Regions from separate parts of the Arthrobacter sp. 10T425 genome, predicted to be linked through region 2. Evidence: predicted binding sites of a transcription regulator. Region 2 holds the regulator's gene; the other holds the start of a gene.
The links. The regulator LexA, encoded in region 2, represses DNA repair genes until DNA is damaged. The targets are predictions, from matches to a motif close to TCGAACANNTGTTCGA.

Region 1 (9,376 bases), on a different contig from region 2:
TACGCGATCAGCTGGCTCGGGGTGGCCATGGGCATGCAGGCGAAGTCGGCCGAGACCGCCAGCAACCTGCCCCTCGTGCTGACCTTCCTGCCCTTCCTCAGCAGCGGCTTTGTGCCGACCGAGTCGATGCCGGAATGGCTGCAGTGGTTCGCGCAGTACCAGCCGTTCACGCCGTTCATCGAGGCCATCCGCGGGCTGCTGCTCGGTACCCCGCTCGGCTGGAGCCCGGTGCTGGCAATCGGGTGGTGCGTCGTGATTGTGGTCGCCGGGTACGCCTGGTCGATGGCGATCTACGAGCGCAAGTCGGTGCGCTGAGCCCGGGTGCCCCCGTACCGGCGGGCGGTCGCGAGCGCATCGCGGCCGCCCGCCCTGTGCTTCAGCCGAGGTGGCGTTCGGCGTCAAGGCTGCCGCGCGGGTGAGTGCCGGCCGGACCGGCGTCGTCGCCGTCGCTCTGGCGTTGCAAGGCTGGATCCCGCAAGTGTCGACGGCGCGGTGCCCGGGGAATCTGTCACGAGGGGTCAGCGCCAGCCGAGCTGCGGCGCCACATACTTCAGGATCGACTCGATGACGTGGGCGTTGTAGTCGACACCGAGCTGGTTCGGGACCGTGAGGAGCAGGGTGTCTGCCGCGGCGATCGCCTCGTCCTCGGCCAGCTTCGCGGCCAGCTCGTCCGGGGCACCGGCGTAGGAGCGGCCAAAGACCGCGCGCGTTTTCTCGTCGATGTTGCCCACCTGGTCGGAGCTGTGGCGGTCGCGGGCGAAGTATTGCCAGTCGCGCTCGTCCGTCAGCGCGAAGATGCTGCGGCTGACCGAGACGCGCGGCTCCCGCTCGTGCCCCGCCTCCTTCCAGGCCTGCCGGTAGAGCTCGATCTGCTCGGCCTGCTGGACGTGGAAGGGCTTGCCGCTCTCATCATCCTTGAGCGTGGAGCTCTGCAGGTTCATGCCGAGCTTCGCCGCCCAGATGGCCGTGGCGTTCGAGCCGGAGCCCCACCAGATGCGCTCGCGCAGGCCCCTCGATTGCGGCTCCACGCGCAGCAGGCCCGGAGGGTTCGGGAACATCGGGCGGGGGTTCGGCGCCGCAAAGCCCTTGCCAGTGAGCACCTCGAGCAGACGCTCGGCGTGCCTGCGGCCCATGTCGGCGTCCGACTCGCCCTCGGCGGGGGCGAAGCCGAAGTAACGCCATCCGTCGATGACCTGCTCGGGTGAACCCCTGCTGATGCCCAGCTGCAGCCGGCCGCCCGCGATCAGGTCGGCCGCGCCAGCGTCTTCTGCCATGTAGAGCGGGTTCTCGTAGCGCATGTCGATCACGCCGGTGCCGATCTCGATGCGGCTTGTCCGGGCCCCGATCGCGGCGAGCAGCGGGAACGGGGAGGCGTATTGCTGCGCGAAGTGGTGGACTCGGAAGTAGGCGCCGTCCGCACCCAGCTCCTCGGCCGCGACCGCGAGGTCGATCGCCTGCAACAGCGCGTCCGACGCGGTGCGCGTGCCGGAATCCGGGTGGTCGGTCCAGTGGCCGAAGGACAGGAATCCGATGTTCTTCACACCGGAAACGAACATGGTGGCGGCGGTTCTTATTCCCGCGGGCCCTCAGCCTCGCACCCCTCCCGCGGCACGCCTGGCGCCCCTTAGGCGGGACCGGGGGATCAGCCGGCCGAGTAGGGGGTCCGGAAGAGGGTGATTCCCCATTCCGGGTTGTGCAGCACGATTCCAGTCTCCCGCTGTGCAAACTGAAACGGAGCCTGAAGGTATCGTTTCATCCGCGCCTGTTCCTGGTCCCACGGGAAGTTGCACGTGCCCAGGGAACTTTCCAGTGTCCCCACATCCGGCGTGATCGTTTCGCCGGCAATGCTGACCGTGACCGCATACGAAGCGCAGGGGATACGCACGGACATCACCGTGCGGCCGCCAACGCTGCCGAACCGTACCGCGTAATCGCCGGAGCTCATTCCCGGATCACGGGGCACAGAAGCCGGCGTCATGGAACCGGATGTGAAGTACTGGCACTCCAGCGCTCCATTGCCTACGACTTTCTCTGCACGCTGTGGCCGGCATTCATCTAAACCGTGCCCGGGGGCAGGCGGAATCGGCGGAGCCGGGGCGAGGGTCATGCCTGGTGACAGTCCGGCGCCCGTCGATGGTGCGGCCGTGGCGGCGGGCGGTTTGGTGACGGTTTGCTCGCCTGCCGACGTGCTGAGTGGGAAAGTTGACGCGCAGGCCGCGGTTAGCGCGACGACGGCGAGGCATACTACGGACAGCAGTGTCGGCGTCGTGTGCAATCCATAACGAGCGGGTCCCCCGGGCGCGGCCATGATCCGAACCCTAGGGGTTCGGGGCTTGTCCGTGCAACAACCCCCAGGCTAGGGGACCGGGGCCGGTGAGCTCTGCTGAACGTGCTGGTCCAGGACGTCCCGGGCGGTGGTCCACGTCCGGCTCCCGTACCGGTCGTTGCTGACGTAGTTCAGGGTCGCGTCGCCGCTGAACATGCTGGCGAAGTACTGCATGCCCTGCCACGGCGGGAACGGCTTGTCAGAGGCCGGCATGAGGGCTTTGACGACCCGGCTCATAGCAGTCAAGGAGCCGACGCTGCCCGCGTAGAGGAGCCCGAATTGCGTTCCGGTCAGGTCGGACATGGTGGCTGCCAGGGTCCTTGCCGTGACCTGGTCTCCGGCGATCTGAAGGACGCGGGGCGCCCGCTCGTCGAGGGCGGCGGCGGCGGTGTAGGAGGCAGTGTCATCCTTCGTGGTGAAGTCGAGCACCTGGTCGGCGTCGGACCAGAAGAGCACCCGACGCCGGGAGAACAGGATCATGGGAGCCTGCCCGGAGAGCATGTCGGTGAAGGCGCCATTGAGGATGGAAGTGGCCCGGATTTCGGTGGCATCCAGCCGCTGTGCAAAGTCTCGGCGGAACTGTAAGTTCCGGTTGGTTCGGGGGCGGATTCCGCGGTAATCGATGGAGTAATCGGAAGGGATGAAACGCGGTACGCCCACCGCGGCCGCCGCCTCCAGCAAGCGCGATTGGGCGTCGAAAATTGCGCTGTCCACGCCGTTGATCGCGGAGACTACGCAGTCAACATCCGCGCAGGCCCTTCGGAGGGCCACCGGATCGTCGTAGCCCGCCTGGATCACTTCGACGCCTTGGGCGCGGAGCTGCGCAATGCGCTCCGTGCTGGTCCCAGGCCGTGTCAGGACCCGAACGGTGGCCCCCAGGGCGACCAAATTCTGCAGGATACGCCCGCCGAGATCGCCGGTGGCGCCGGCCAGAAGGACAGTGCCCGGAGTGGGAGTCGTCGGGATCATGGTTCGCACCTCAAGTGTCGGGCGGAAAGGGATGGTGGGCTAAAGACTACCAACGGCAGGGCAGCTGCGATTCCCGCGTGTGACTCAATGCATCCCGGGCCGGACTGATCAGCGGAACCGTTGGACGTCGGTTCGCGGGTCGGCCTCTACTGCCAGCGGTGGGATTCCAGCGCGCGAAACAGGGGAGCGCGGCCGCTTTTCAGATGGTCAACGGGGCGGGACCCGCCGAGTTCCCGGCAGGGTGTAACCATCCAGGCCGTGAAGTAGTTGTGCGGAACCTTCAGTTCTATGGCGCGCTGGAAGAGGTCGACGACGGTCGGGTGGAGGTGGCCGCCGGCGACGAATTGGAATCCCGGGCAGAACGTGCCGTCGTCGATGAAGACGCGGACGAGCTGCTGCATTACAGGGTCGGGGTCGTCCATCAGTTCGGCGAGGCGGCGGCGGACCTGTTCCAGGGCGGGCAGCGTGAATTCTTCCCTGATCCCCGCCCAGATCTGGTCGTTGATCGGCTGACGGTTCAGTGTCACCGTTGCCTAGCCGCCGTCGCTGATGTCGTCCAGGAGCCACTGGACGGAGCGTGGATTCCGGCGCAGCGTGAAGGTGCGCAGCGCTGAATTAGCCCCCAGCCGGGCCTCGACGCGCCAGTATTCGGTACCGGCCGGGTTGGCGCCAGCGGCGGCCGTGCATCGGGTGCCCCGCCCGGCGTCACCGCCGATCCAGTGCCGGGATTCGGTGGCCGGATCGACAAGCCAGATCCGTCCGTCGTGCCGGATGGCAAGGGGCTTGCCTGCCGGGTCGAGCCGGACTTGAAGGTCAAGGGTTCGTGTGGGGTTTTCGGTGCTGAGGGTCATGGGGGTGGTCTTTCGTGGTGCGGTGCTGCGGGGGCGTGTTGGCGTTAGGCGGCTTTGACGAGGGGGAGTTCGTCCCAATGGGTGGTGTAGCGGGGGGAGAGCATGTCCCGTTTCATGGTCCAGTCCGGCCCGCCCCGTATGCCGGCGTGGCCGAGGCCGATGGAGCCGCGCCCGTATCGGCGGGTCACATCTTCCAGGAGGGTTCCGATGTGGCGTTCCTCGTGCGGATTTTGGAACAGGGCCAGCGGTGCCTGGTTGCCGGTGGGCCGCAGGTCGGTGACCATGATGCCGGCCCGGGCGTATTTGATGCCTTCCTGGATGTGGGGCAGGAGGGCGTGGGCGGCCCGGGTGAGCAGGACGGGATCGGCGGTGGGCATCGGCAGCGGCACGCACACCGAGGGGTAGGAGGTGTCGTTCGGGTTGAAGTGCGAGGTGCCGGCGAAGGCGGTGAGGACCTTGGCCTGGAGGCTGTATTTGGCCAGCCGTGCCGATGCCTGCTGGCCGTAGACGGACAGGACCTGCCGCATGCCGGCGGCGGTGGTGATGGGGGTGGCGAAGGAGCGCGAGAAGATGAGCTGGTCCCGGCCGATCCGTTCTTCCTCCATCGGGATGCACGGCGTGCCCTGCAGCTCCAGGACGGTGCGCATCATGACCACGGAGAAGCGGTCCCGGATCATCACCGGGTCGGCCCGGGACAGGTCAAGGATGGACTGAAGCCCTAAGGCGTTGAGGCGTTTGGTCAGGCGCGTCGCGACGCCCCAGATTTCGATCACAGACAGCCGGCCCATCAGCGCTTCTCTGGTGGCGGCGGGCACGGAGTCCCAGTGGCAGACCCCGTCGAAGGCCGGGTTGTGCTTTGCCCATTTGTTGGCCAGTTTCGCGAGGGTCTTGGTCCCGGCGATCCCGACGCAGACCGGAACCCCCACGTTGCGCCGCACGGCTGCCTTCATGGTCTGGCCCAGGACCAGCAGGTCCTCCGGCGCGCCTTTGACGCCCAGGAAGGCCTCGTCGATGCTGTAAACCTCCAACCAAGCGCTGTAGCGGCCCAGCAGTTCCATCACCCGGGCGCTGATGTCCCCGTAAAGCTCGTAGTTGCTCGAGAGGGCAACAAGTCCCCACTCCTTCGCCCGCGGGGCGAGTTTGAACCATGGTTCACCGAGGCCGATGCCGAGAGCCTTGGCTTCCGGGGACCGGGTGACGGCGCACCCGTCGTTGTTGGACAGTACGACGACGGGCCGGCCTTCGAGGGACGGGTCGAATGCCCGCTCGGCCGAGGCGTAGAAGCAGTTCACATCCACGTGCGCGATCTGCGGCATCCGCCGCATCGGGGAGGGCTTAGACATGGTGTGCCTCAAACATGGTGCAGGCAGCGGGTCGCGACGCCCCAGATGACCAGATCCGACAGGGACGGAACGCGGATGTCCGGGTAGGACGGATTCTCCGCCTGCAGCACGACGCCGGCGGCCGTGATCCGCAGCCGCTTGATGGTCAATTCTCCGTCCAGGACGGCTATGACTACGGACCCGTCCTTGGGTTCCACGGCCCGGTTGACGATCAGTTCATCCCCGTCGCTGATGCCGGCGCGTTCCATCGAGTCTCCGGAGACCCGCACGACGTACGTGCTGGTGATGTCCTTGATCAGATGCTCGTTCAGGTCAATCCGCCCATCAAAGTAGTCCTGCGCCGGCGATGGATACCCGGCCGCGACGGGGACCGGAGAGATCAGCACCGACAGCAACGACATGCCCGCGTCTATCACGCGGGGACCGACAACAACGCCCACAACACACCCTTATTCGAATATATGTTCGATACATTCAGTGTAGCCGGATGGGCCGACAAAAGTTGGACTCTGCCCATATCCCTCGGCTGCGTGGGCAGCGCGGTTTCTCCTCAACATCGCAACACCTGACTGAAGGGGTGCTGTATATGGAACGCTCGGCGCGTCGTCTGCGGAAGGTGGGGCCTGCGGGCTTGGTTGAGCGTAGGCGCTGTTATCGGCGTTTGGGCAGCCAACTTTTGACAGTTGAGCCGTGATTCCCTTAGAACAGCGGCCAGGGCACCGCCGACATCTCACCGCTCGGAGCCGGAAACCGCCCGGCCAAGCGCAACCGTGCGCAGCGCGCGGCGAGCGATGCGATTTCTTCGGCGCTGAGCAAGTCCGCCAGGTTTCGGCCCAGCCCACCGTGCAGTCCTTCGCTGACACGATCGATGCCGTCGCGTTCCTCGGCGGTCAGAGCGTCTCCCAGCCATCCCCACAGCACCGTGCGCAGCTTGTGGTCACGGTGAAAGGTGAGCCCATGGTCCACGCCGTGCCGGTGTCCGTCCGTCATGGCAAGAATGTGGTCGCCTTTGCGGTCGGCGTTGTTGACGACCATGTCGAACACCGCCATGCGTCTGAGCGCCGGCGAGTCTTCGTGCACGAGGGCGACCATCCTTCCGTTCTCATCCCGTCCCTCGAGAACGTGTTTCCAGCCCGTCTCCGGAACCTGGTCCGTCGCGACCAGGTTCACGGCGCTTTGGGCGGGGTCTTGCTCCTGCCAGAGCTGCACCATTCCTTCGCCCATCGGACCATCGCGCAGCCAGGTGTGCGGCACGACGTCCCAGCCTAAGACTTGCGAGACCAGGTAGGCGGCCACCTCCCGGTGAGCCAGGGTGCCGTGGGGAAAATCCCACAGCGGACTTTCGCCTGCTATCGGCTTATAGACGACCACCATGTCGCCGATGCTGCCCAGAAATGTAGCGTTTGAAGCCGTCGTGATGCGGCCGGTGAGCGTCAGCTCGGCGGTCGCTAGGTCCGGCGCTGGCATCAGACCTCGGGAAGGGTGCAGATGTGCCCGTCGGCGTCTATGGGGTAACCGCAGAGCGGGCACGTCGGACGCCCGGCGCCCACGATCTCACGGGTGCGCTTGGCGAATGCGCGGGCGGTGCCGACCGGCATGCGCACCAGCAGCATTTCGGGCTCGTTGGCGCCGTCCTCATCAAGCGATTCGTCGTTGTCATCAGCATCAGCATCGACGTCGGTGATGGGGTAGGCCTCAATTACGACCTGGGCCGTGGTTGGGTCCCAACCTAAGCTCATGGCGCCGGTGCGAAACTGCTCCTGAACGGCCTCGAGCTGGTCATTGTCGACAAGTTCAATGGGAGTGCTCGCGGGAATGCTGAAGGGGTTGCCCTCGACGGTGATGAGCTGGTCGAGAATTTCGTCGATCTTCTCCGCGAGCAGAGCCGACTGCTGCTTCTCCAGGGCAATACTCACGATCTGCGTCCCTGCGCGCACCTGCAGGTAGAACGTGCGCGCCCCTGGAAGGCCAATGGTGCCGACGACGATTCGATCAGGCCAGGCAAACTCGTGAACACGTGTAGGCATGTCAGTATTTTAGGCACATGAGGTTCATGGCGCCTTTTGCCCTGCACCGCCGCCCACCGGCGCATCGCCAGAGTGGATGCCGTTCGACAGCCACGACAGGTCACCCGCGTCGGTGTTGGTCGCGTAGACGCTCGGCCGACTGGCGCCGTAGCGCACGATCGATACGGAGGCGGGGCCCACGTTAATACGCTGGAACAGGTCAAGGTGCATGCCGAGCGCGTCGGCGAGGATTGACTTGATGATGTCGCCGTGACTTACTGCCACCCACACGGCCCCTGGCCGTACTCGGCTTCGAAGGCTGCATCGTGGCGTCGAATCGCTGCCACCGACCGAGCCTGCATCGCGGCCATGGATTCACCGCCGGGAAAGACGACGGCGGACGGTTGCGACTGCACAACCGGCCACAAATCCTCGGTCGCGAGATCACTGAGCGTGCGGCCCTGCCACTGGCCGTAATCGCACTCGGTGAGATCGAGATCGACCGGCGCGTACGGCGTGCCAGCCTGGCGATCGAGGATGAGCTGGGCGGTCTGCTGACAACGCTCAAGAGGGCTCGACACCACCCCGACTGCGGGCACGGCCGCGAGCCGGTCTCCGGTCAGAGCCGCCTGGTCGCGCCCGATCTGGTCCAGGCTGACGCCGACGGCCCGACCGGCCAGCAGTCCAGTGGCATTGGCTGTGGTGCGGCCGTGCCGCACGAGAATAACTGTCGCCATCCACCCAGCCTAACCACCCGATCGACGGCGGTGTGCACCGTACCGGGTCGCGCCTTATCAGTTCGTCTTTTCGCGGACCCTCACGCAGGCGGGCTGGAATACCACGGTGATTCACGACGTCGTTCCTGAACAGATCGCGAAACTGAAGGTGCGGCCCGGGGGGCGAGATCGCCCGTGGCGGCGCCGATTTGGCCTCCACACTCATGCGGCATGGGGTGGTCGACGAGTTTCGAATTCTCGTCCATCCCGTGGTCCTGGGGCAGGGGAGGCCGCTGTTTGAGGCCCCCGGATGTCCGGATGAACCTTAGGCCCGAGGGCACGCGGACGTCCGGCAACGGCGTGGTCTTGCTCCGCTCCTCGGGGGACGGCTTCTAAGGGCATACCCTTTGGCCTGTCAGCGGATTACCCGATAGCGCACGTGGGTAACGAGGCGGGAACCGCTGACGTCCGTCGGCTCAAGCTTGAGGTCCGTCACGCCGTCCAGCAGCCGCTCACCCGCTCCCAGGACTATGGGCGCAATGTGGAGCCGCAGCTCGTCGATCAGCCCCGCCGAAAGGAATTGTCGGGCGGTCTGTGCTCCTCCGGCTATGGCCACGTCCTTGCCGCCAGCGGCCTTCCGCGCCTGGGCCAACGCCGATTCGATCCCATCGGCCACGAAGTTGAACGTTGTGCCGCCCTCCATCTCCAAGGGCTCACGGGGGTGATGGGTGAGAACGAACACAGGTGCGTGATAGGGCGGTTCCTCACCCCACCATCCCCGCCACTGCTCATCCCATGCCCCGGGACCGGCGTACATGTTCCGGCCCATGATGTAGGCGCCGGCGGCGAGGATGCCGTCGAGCTCGGCTGCGTTGGACTCGGCTTCTTCGAACATCCACCTGTGGAGGAGTTCTCCGCCCCGCCCCAGGGGTTCCGTCATGCTTTGGTTTGGGCCCGCAACGAATCCGTCGAGGGAAATAGTCAGATCGCATGTGACACTGCTCATGCGCCCATCATGCCAGCACTCGGCGGTTCGGGTCAGGCGGTGTGCCCAGTGGCTGTCATTGTCCTGCCGCCCATACGTGAGGAACACTGACGCCGGCGACTCGGCGAGCTCCAGCAGCGCTCGCCGTTGCGTATCAGCGACGGGCGTCTCTTACGCCGG
Region 2 (9,376 bases):
CTCGACAGTGTGGTGGACATCGATGTGGGTGTCGCCGGTGGCCTTGACGGTCATGTCGATCAAGGAGTGCTTGCTGAGGGCCGTCAGCATGTGGTCGTAGAACGGGACCGACGTGCTGATGTCTGAAACGCCGGTGCCGTCCAGGTTGATCTCGACCAGGACCGAGGACTCGCTGGTGGTCCGTTCCATGCGTGCGGTCCGGCCCTCGGCGGCGGTGGATCCGGTGGTGCTCATGTAGATGTGTCCTTTGGAAGAAGGCAGGGTGTTGGGCAATCTGGCGGGGACGATTGGGCTCCCCACCAAGTCTAGGCCTGCGGCTTTGCGGAGCCGGCCAGGATGAGTTCAAGTGCCTCCAGGAAGGCTGTGGTTTCTGTCTCAGTGCCGGCGGTGACGCGCAGGTGCCCCGGAATACCGACGTCGCGGATGAGGACACCGGCGTCCAGCATGCGCTGCCAAACCTCATGGGGGTTCTCGAGGCCGCCGAAGAACACGTAGTTGGAATCAGACGCGGCCGGGGCCAAGCCCAACCGCGTCAGTTCCGACACGATCCGGTCGCGCTGGCGCTTGATGTCCTCGACGTCCGCCATGAGCGCCTCCCGGTGGCGCAGGGCAGCCAGGGCCGCAGCCTGGGTGATAGCGGAGAGGTGGTACGGGAGACGGACCAGGCGCAGGGCATCCGCGACCTCCGGGGCCGCGGCCATGTAGCCGAGCCGCGCACCCGCGAGGGCGAAGGCCTTGCTCATGGTGCGCGAGACGATGAGCCGCTCCCGGCCAGGCAGCAGGGTGAGGGCACTGGGCGTGCCGTCGTGGGCGAACTCGTGATAGGCCTCGTCGACGATCACGATGGTCTGGCTGGCCTCGCCGGCGTCATAGACTGCCTCGACCACATCAAGGCCCAGCCCCGTGCCGGTCGGGTTGTTCGGGGAACAGAGGAAGACAATGTTGGGCTGAAGCTCGCGGACTTGCTGTGCCGCTGATTCCGCACTGAGCCCATAGTCGGACGCGCGGGCCCCGACGACGTACTCCGTATCCGTGCCGGAGGCCAGCAGCGGGTACATCGAATACGTGGGAGGGAACCCGAGGGCCGTCCGGCCAGGGCCTCCGAAGGCCTGGAGGATTTGCTGAAGGACTTCGTTGGAACCATTCGCGGCCCAGATGTTCTCCGCGTCCAGCCCATGGCCAAGGTATTCGGCGAGGGCTTCGCGCAATTCGGTGAATTCGCGGTCCGGATAGCGGTTCAGCCCGGCAGCGGCGGCGCTCACGGCTTCGGTAATCGCGGCGCGGACATCGGCCGGGACCCCATGGGTGTTCTCGTTGACGTTGAGCAGGATGGGGACGTCCAGCTGCGGCGCGCCATACGGACGCAGGCCACGCAGATTGGTTCGGAGGGGCAGTCGGTTGAGGCGCTCAAGCTGGTCAGTCACGTGACCAGTTTAAGTGGTAGCGGGACGGGCGCTGAAACTGTGACGCCCGCGACGGCACCCGGGGGTGGCTACTTGGACGGAACAAACAGTTGCTGGCCCGGCATCACACGCGCGGCGTCCAGATTGTTCAACTGCACGATATCGGCCACAACATCGCGGGGATCGCGCTCCGGGGCCACCGACCCGGCAATGGCCCAGAGGGACTCCCCCGGTTGGACTGTGACGGATACGGTCGGCGTCACCGAGAGCTGGTCTGCGGAATCTGCCGCTTTCGCGGGAGCGTTGAGGAATCCGCTGAAGGACAGGATGAACGCCGCCAGCAGAATCAGGGGGACGCCGAAAAAGACGAAGCGTCCGCGCCGGGTGAGCCGAAGCGGCGGCTGCTTGGTCCGGCCGCCGGAAACCGCGGCGGCGGCTCCTTGCTGCGCCCGCGACGGCGCGGAGCCGCGGCGCCTGGCGTTGAGCGGGTACACGTTGCCGTGACTGGAACCGCTTTGGGCGAGGCCGCCGTGTCCGATGCTGCCGTGTCCGATGCTGCGGCGATCCGCTGCGCCACCCGGACCAACACCACGGTGGCGGGTCGTGACGCCCTGAATGTTAGTGCCGTCAAACGCGCTTGAAACTGACATGAACTGAGCCCTCCTGGACCATAAGTTGCCGCCCGGCGTACTCACGTACTCGCCGCCAACCGGCCGAACCTTCGAACATAGAAACGAACATTGCCTGCGAACCCAGATCGTCGGAATCGAACACATATTCGAATCTTGCTAGTTCTGTTTTAGCACTTACTAACGAACGATGTCGAGACTCGCTAGAACAAATGTTTGAAAAAGGTCTGCGGCTGGCCTATTTTTGAGGGACAGGACAACCACTTTCGAACTCCCACTTTCGAACTACCAGTGGGAATTCATTCGTAGTTGATCAGCAGGGTCTGACATTTCAGGCCGGAAGTTCCCGGTGACAGCAGCCACGGCAGCCGGGCGGAACGGAAAGGCGTTGGCGAACATGGCAGCACAAGCCACCGGCGGCAGGGCCACCCCACGGAGCCCGCAGCCCGCCCGGGCCCCCAAGAGCCTCACCGTCCGGCAAAAGAAAATCCTGGAGACCATCCAGCGGTCCGTCACGGACAAGGGCTACCCGCCGTCCATGCGCGAAATCGGAGACACCGTCGGTCTCGCCAGCCTGTCGAGCGTGACCCACCAGCTCTCCCAACTGGAAAAGCTTGGCTACCTGCGGCGTGATCCGAAGCGGCCCCGGGCCATGGAAGTGCTCATGCCGCTGACCCTGGACGAGGGGGCCACGCCGATATCTGGTATCGAGAAGTCCAGCCCCTTGCGGGCCGTCGGCGGCCTGTCGGTAACCGAGCTCGCCAGCGCCACTGACACGGCAATGGTGCCGTTCGTCGGACGCATCGCCGCCGGCGGGCCGATCCTCGCGGACCAGGTGGTGGAGGACGTCATGCCGCTGCCCCGCCAACTCGTGGGCCATGGCGAACTCTTCATGCTCAAGGTGGCCGGCGACTCGATGATCGACGCCGCCATCTGCGACGGCGACTGGGTGGTTGTCCGCCGCCAGGGTGATGCCGTGAACGGCGATATCGTTGCCGCCCTGCTGGACGACGAAGCCACGGTCAAGACCTTCCGCCAGCGGGACGGCCACACGTGGCTGTTGCCGCAAAACACCCAGTACGAGCCCATCCTGGGCGACCACGCCGTCATCATGGGCAAGGTCGTATCGGTACTGCGCTCCCTCTAAACTGCGCTCTCTCTAAACTGCGCTCCCCTTAGCCATCCGGGGCATGCTGCCAGTTCGGAGCGGCCACCCCGCGGCGGATTTCCGGCGCAGGGTGGCGGCCCCGGTTTGGGACTTAGGCTTTCGCGGAGTCTTTCGCCAGGCGCTTCAGGGCTGCCATGGCTATCGATGAATCGGTGGTGGGCCAGAACGGCGGCAGCGCGGCGCGCAGGAAGCCGCCGTAACGCTCCGTGGAGAGCCGCGAATCCAGCACTGCCACCACGCCCTTATCCGAGGTCGAGCGGATCAGCCGTCCGGCGCCCTGCGCGAGGCGGATGGCGGCGTGCGTGGCCGAGACGGCCATGAAGCCATTGCCGCCGGCCTGGGCCACGGCCCGCGAACGTGCCGTCATCAGCGGGTCGTCCGGCCGCGGGAAGGGTATCCGGTCGATGACCACCAGCCGGCAGGACACGCCAGGGACGTCGACGCCCTGCCAGAGGGACATGGTGCCGAACAAACACGTGTCAGGTTCGTCGGCAAACTGCCGCACGAGCGCCGTCATGGTCGACTCCCCCTGGCACAGGATGCTGAGGCCCAGCCGGGGCCGCATGGCCTCGGCTGCTTCCTCTGCGGCGCGCCGCGAGGAGAACAGGCACAGGGCGCCTCCGCCGGAGGCGCGGATCAGCTTCTCGAGTTCGTCCAGGGCCTCGGGGGACGTTCCGCGGCTGGGTTTGGGCAGGTGCCTGGCTACGTAGAGGATGCCCTGCTTCGGGTAGTCGAACGGGGAGCCGACGTCGACGCCGGTCCAGCTCGGGGCGCCGTTGCCAACCAGGCCCAGGCCGCCGGCGGCGGGTTCGAAGGCAGCGCCGATGGCCAGTGTGGCCGAGGTGAGGATGACGGTGTGGTCCGCGAACAGGCCCTCGCGCAACCGCCCTGCGACGCTCAGCGGGGCAACGTTGATCAACGCCGGCGCGCTCTCGTCCGGCTGGGAGTAGCCCTGCGCCGGGTCGAAGCTGCTGTTGCGGGAGAACCACACGACTTCGCGGTTTTCGCGCGCGGCCAGGAGGCGTTCACAGAGCTCCAGGATGACCATGAGGCGCGAGCGGGCCAGCTGCCGTCCGCCGTCCGCCGACACGGAGCTGTCGCCCTTGGAATCGGACAGGGCGGCGCGGCACGCGTCGCGCAGCTGGTCGATGCAGTCCAGCTGATCGCTGTTCAGGCCGTTGGGCATCAGCCCGCTGGGGACGCCGTCGATGGCGAGCTCCAGGTGGGCGGCGGCATTGTTCAGCGCATCCACGGTGATGCCCGTGTGCTTCCGGGCCCCGGACGCGGCGGCGTGCACCATCGCCACGGAGAGCTGGCCCGAGACCGCGCCCGTGACGCGGTCCTGAAGTTCGTGTGCTTCATCCACCACGACGACGTCGTACTCGGGCAGCACCGCCAGGCCTTCGAAGGCACTGACGGCGAGCATGGCGTGGTTGGTGACCACGACGTCGGCATCGGCGGCGTTCTGCCGTGCCAGCTCGCTGAAGCATTCGGCCGCGAGCGGGCATTTTTGCGCGCCGAGGCACTCCATGGAGGTGACCGAGACCTGGCGCCAGGCCCGGTCCGTGACGCCCGGCATGAGCTCGTCGCGGTCCCCCGTGGCGGTCTCCTCGGCCCATTCGCGCAGCCGGACAACTTCCTTGCCCAGCTGGGAGGACGGCCCGCCAAGTGCGGCGGCGAAGTGCGGCACGGACGTGTCCTCGCCGAGGGAAAACAGCTGTCCCTCGGAAGGTTCTTCGGACGGGAAGCCGCCCTCGAGTTTGTGCCGGCAGACGTAGTTGGACCGGCCCTTGACCAGGGCGACCTTGACGGGCCGCTCCAGGGCAGGGGTGATGGTCTTAAGCAGCCTGGGCAGGTCACGGCCCACAATCTGCGTTTGCAGCGCCAGGGTGGCGGTGGAGACCAGCGTGGGCTTGTTGCTGGTCAGCGAATGCGCGATCAGCGGAATCAGGTAGGCCAGCGACTTGCCGGTGCCGGTGCCGGCCTGGACCAGCAGGTGATCACCGCTGTCTATCGCGCGCGCCACCTGCCGGGCCATTTCGTGCTGGCCATCGCGGCTCTGCCCGCCCATGCCGGACACGGCACGGTCGAGCAGCTTAACAACAAACTCCTCGCCGGCCGCGCCGGCACCCGAACCGGCGCCGGTGTCAGTTTCGGCCGGACCGGCGTCGGCTGGTTCGGCATGAGCTGGATCGGCGTCGGTCCTGGTCACCGCAGCCTCAGTCATTGCTGATGAAGGGATCCAGTTCGGCGGCGAGTCCTTCACGCACCATCACCACGGCACGGGTCCCGGTTTCCTCGTGGTCGAGGCTGAGGATCTCGGCGTCGCTCTCGTGGAGCTTGCTGATCAGATCCCCGCGGTTGTACGGGATGAGCAGCTCAAGCTTCACGCTGGGCCGCGGAATGCCGTCGCTGATGGCCTTGAGCAGTTCCGGAATGCCTTCGCCGGTGCGGGCCGAGACCACCACGTGGCGCGGCTCGCGCTGCTTTAGCCGTTCGACCACGAACGGGTCAGCGGCGTCGGCCTTGTTCAGGACAATGATTTCCGGAACCTTGCGCGCGTCGACTTCGCTGAAGACCGTCCGGACAGCCGCGATCTGGCCTTCCGGATCCGGGTGCGAGACGTCCACGACATGCAGGATCAGGTCAGAGTCGGCGACCTCTTCCAGCGTAGAGCGGAATGCCTCCACGAGCTGGGTGGGCAGGGAACGGACAAAGCCCACGGTGTCGGCCAGGGTGTATCCCAGCCCGTCAGCGGTTTCGGCCTTGCGGACGGTGGGGTCCAGGGTGGCGAACAGGGCGTTTTCCACCAGCACCCCTGCGTCGGTCAGCCGGTTCAGCAGCGAGGACTTCCCGGCGTTGGTGTACCCGGCGATGGCGACAGAGGGCACGGCATTACGACGGCGGTTGGCGCGCTTCGTTTCCCGGGCAGGCTTCATGGCGGCGATTTCGCGCCGCAGCTTGGCCATCCGGGTGCGGATCCGGCGGCGGTCCAGTTCGATCTTGGTCTCACCGGGACCACGCGAGCCCATGCCGGCACCGGCTCCGCCCACCTGGCCACCGGCCTGGCGGGACATCGATTCACCCCAGCCGCGCAGGCGCGGGAGCAGGTATTCGAGCTGGGCGAGCTCCACCTGGGCCTTGCCTTCACGGCTCTTGGCGTGCTGGGCGAAGATGTCCAGGATCAGCGCTGTACGGTCAATGACCTTGACCTTGACGATGTCCTCCAGCCCGCGACGCTGGGACGGGGCCAATTCGGCGTCGACGACGACGGTGTCGGCGCCGGTGGACATCACGATGGCTTTCAGCTCCTGTGCCTTGCCGGAGCCGAGGAAAGTCCCGGGATCGGGCTTGGCGCGCCGCTGGACGAGCCCGTCGAGGACCTCGGAGCCGGCCGTCTCAGCGAGGGCGGCAAGTTCGCGCAGGGAGTTCTCGGCGTCCGCGAGGGTGCCCTCAGTCCAGAGGCCGGCCAGGACGACGCGCTCAAGGCGCAACTGCCGGTATTCGACCTCGGTGACGTCTTCGAGCTCGGTGGACAGGCCGGCCTTGCGGCGCAGTGCGTGCCGTTCCTCAAGGTCCTGCTGGTCGCCGTCGAAGTTGGTGTACACCTCGTCCAGGCGGGAGATGGCCTGCGCCTTGCCGAGCACCGACGTCGGGCTGCTGGTGCCAGCACCGGCGGCGGTGCCATGGCCGGTGCCGCCGCCGCGGCCTGGGGCGGGGGTGTCCTTGGAAAGGATCCGGTCGATTACAGCTTGAATCTCTTCAGGGCTCATGTCCTGGGCTGCTGAATCGGGTCCGGTGTTGGGGTGGCTGGTCATGGTCTCCTTTAAAGGTTCGGCTCTTTCAGAATAGTGCCGATTGTTGCTCTGTGGGGCGGTATTCGCGCTGGGCTGACGGCGGGGGGTCATGCGGGCCTCCTGGAATGCCTGCGGCAACGGCGCCGGGGCGGGGCTGGTTCTGTGCGGAGCGGTGGCTGGGTGAACGTAGAGGCGGCTAGGGCGCCTGGCTGCGGGGACACTGGCTGTGTGGGCGGTGCCGGTGCCGGTGCCGGTGCAAACACGGTGAGGTAGGTGCCTCCGCCACGCCGGGCCCGGGAGCGGGCCAGGGAGCACGGTGCCCGAAAAACTGTGCCAGCAAGACACGGTGCCTGGGAAATGGCTGGATTCCAAGTGGTGCGGGCGCCCGCGGGTGAGAAAACTCACCCCTGCAATGGCGCACTCAGCGGAAGGCGTTTACCTGCGTCGCTACGGAGTCCCCCGGCGTCCCTGACAAGGACGGGACGGGACCCGTGCCGGCTACTTGGAGATCAGGATCATGTTTTGTAGCGTAGCAGACGCCGGCGCTCCCACCCGGTTTCCCATACGGGCTGGCCGCGAACTAATCTGGCCCATTATGGAGTCTGCACACTATTTCAGCGCCCAGCCGGCCGGGCCCTTTACCCGTAAGCCGCTCACTGTGGATCTTGCCGGTGAGACGCGCCGGCTGCAGACGTCCTCGGGGATCTTCAGCCCGGACGGGATCGACAAGGGAACGGCCGTGCTGCTGGCCGACGTCCCGGCGCCGTCGCCGCAGGGCAACCTGCTGGATATCGGCTGCGGCTGGGGACCGATCGCCCTGACCATGGCCCTGCGGGCACCGCACGCCCAGGTCTACGCGGTGGACGTGAACGAACGCTGCGTGACCCTGACCAATGAAAACGCCGGGCTGTTGGGGCTGCACAACGTATCCGCCAGCACGCCGGACGCCGTGGACCCCGACCTGCGCTTTGACACCATCTGGTCCAACCCGCCGATCAGGATCGGCAAGGATGAGCTTCATGCCCTCCTGCGCCTGTGGATTCCCAGGCTGGCGCCGGGCGGATCGGCCTGGCTCGTGGTCCAGAAGAACCTCGGCTCGGACTCGCTGCAGCGCTGGCTCTCGGCGGAGCTCGACGCCAGCTTCAGCGTGACCCGGGAGAGCACGTCGAAGTCGTTCCGGATCCTTCGAATCAGGAAAGCGTCCCGCTAGCGACGATCACGGCCGGGCCGCTGAGTTCGACGTGTTCGTGCCCCTCCGGGCCCAGGAAGAATTTCACGCCGACGACGCCGCCGGGGACGTGGACGTTCCACGCGTCCGGTGCGCCCTGGCCGGCCCAGTGGCGAATCGCGACGGCGGCGGCGCAGGCGCCCGTGCCGCATGACTGGGTCTCCCCCACTCCGCGCTCGTGGACCCGCATGGTGATGGTGCCGGTGCCGTCGTGGACCAGTGGTTCGGAGGGCACAACGAATTCGACGTTGGTGCCGTGCGGCGGCGTCGGGTCCACCCGGGGGGCCGTGAACAGCTGCGTGGCCTCCAGTTCGGCTGTTTCGGCCAGGGCCACGACAGTGTGCGGGTTGCCCATGCTGACGGAGAGGGCGGGCCGTGCGACTTCGAGCCCGTCGGCGCTGACCAGCGAGTCCATGGCCCGCGCGGTCGCCTCGCCCGGGAATATGAATTCCCAGGGGCCCATGTCCACGGCGTAGCCCGCAGCCGTCCGGACGATCGTCTTGGCACCGCCCCGGGTTCCAATGACGAGCGATTCGCCGGCCGGCAGGTCCACGAGGCCTTCGGCGATGAGGAAGTGCACAAAGACGCGGACTCCGTTTCCGCACATCTCAGAGAGCGAGCCGTCGCCGTTGCGGTAGTCCATGAACCACTCGGCATCGGGGTGCGCGGTCAGCAATTGCTGCCCCTCGGGCAGGAGCCGGGAAGGCACGGCCCGGATCAGGCCGTCGCCGCCGATGCCACGGTGCCGGTCACAGAGCGCCGCGACGTGCTCCGGGCTCAACTCGAGCGCGCCGTTGGGGTCTGCGATCAGGACAAAGTCGTTGCCCGTTCCGTGGCCTTTGGAAAACTTCAGGCCGCTCAGCGGGGCGGTATCGCCGGCAGTACGGTCAGCGGCTACGGCTTGGGATTCGTCCATGCTCCAAGGTTACCGTTCCGCCCCGACCGCTCCGGCACCGTGACCCAAGCGCTACGCCGGAGGCAGAACCGGCGTCGCCCGGCAGAGGCCGGCGGCCTCGGCCACGAGGTCAGGATCGTGCCAGCCCAGCCAGGTGACCCGGGGATCCGCACGGAACCAGGTCAGCTGGCGGCGCGCGAACTGCCGGGTGGCGATGATGGTTTCGTCCGCGGCCTGCTCCACGCTGGAGGCACCG

Region 1: AC1DDH_RS02215 (LexA family protein) is a predicted target of LexA. The motif match lies at 5,943-5,958, and genes of this name have one in related genera.

What each region holds. Positions count from the first base shown of each region.
Region 1 covers NZ_JBFTGZ010000001.1:444,355-453,730, forward strand. The annotation lists gene AC1DDH_RS02180 (ABC transporter permease) at 1-315, shown strand, start outside; gene AC1DDH_RS02185 (LLM class flavin-dependent oxidoreductase) at 519-1,556, opposite strand; gene AC1DDH_RS02190 (hypothetical protein) at 1,643-1,945, opposite strand; gene AC1DDH_RS02195 (NmrA family NAD(P)-binding protein) at 2,357-3,295, opposite strand; gene AC1DDH_RS02200 (hypothetical protein) at 3,442-3,822, opposite strand; gene AC1DDH_RS02205 (hypothetical protein) at 3,829-4,146, opposite strand; gene AC1DDH_RS02210 (Y-family DNA polymerase) at 4,191-5,489, opposite strand; gene AC1DDH_RS02215 (LexA family protein) at 5,498-5,929, opposite strand; gene AC1DDH_RS02220 (SCO1664 family protein) at 6,189-6,956, opposite strand; gene AC1DDH_RS02225 (DUF3090 domain-containing protein) at 6,956-7,516, opposite strand; partial or broken gene AC1DDH_RS02230 (histidine phosphatase family protein) at 7,541-8,232, opposite strand; gene AC1DDH_RS02235 (dihydrofolate reductase family protein) at 8,436-8,540, shown strand; gene AC1DDH_RS02240 (dihydrofolate reductase family protein) at 8,627-9,217, opposite strand.
Region 2 covers NZ_JBFTGZ010000019.1:51,922-61,297, forward strand. The annotation lists gene hisB (imidazoleglycerol-phosphate dehydratase HisB) at 1-234, opposite strand, end outside; gene AC1DDH_RS18485 (histidinol-phosphate transaminase) at 306-1,424, opposite strand; gene AC1DDH_RS18490 (LysM peptidoglycan-binding domain-containing protein) at 1,493-1,897, opposite strand; gene lexA (transcriptional repressor LexA) at 2,430-3,179, shown strand; gene AC1DDH_RS18500 (ATP-dependent DNA helicase) at 3,292-5,427, opposite strand; gene hflX (GTPase HflX) at 5,420-7,018, opposite strand; gene AC1DDH_RS18510 (class I SAM-dependent methyltransferase) at 7,593-8,207, shown strand; gene dapF (diaminopimelate epimerase) at 8,188-9,141, opposite strand; gene miaA (tRNA (adenosine(37)-N6)-dimethylallyltransferase MiaA) at 9,193-9,376, opposite strand, start outside.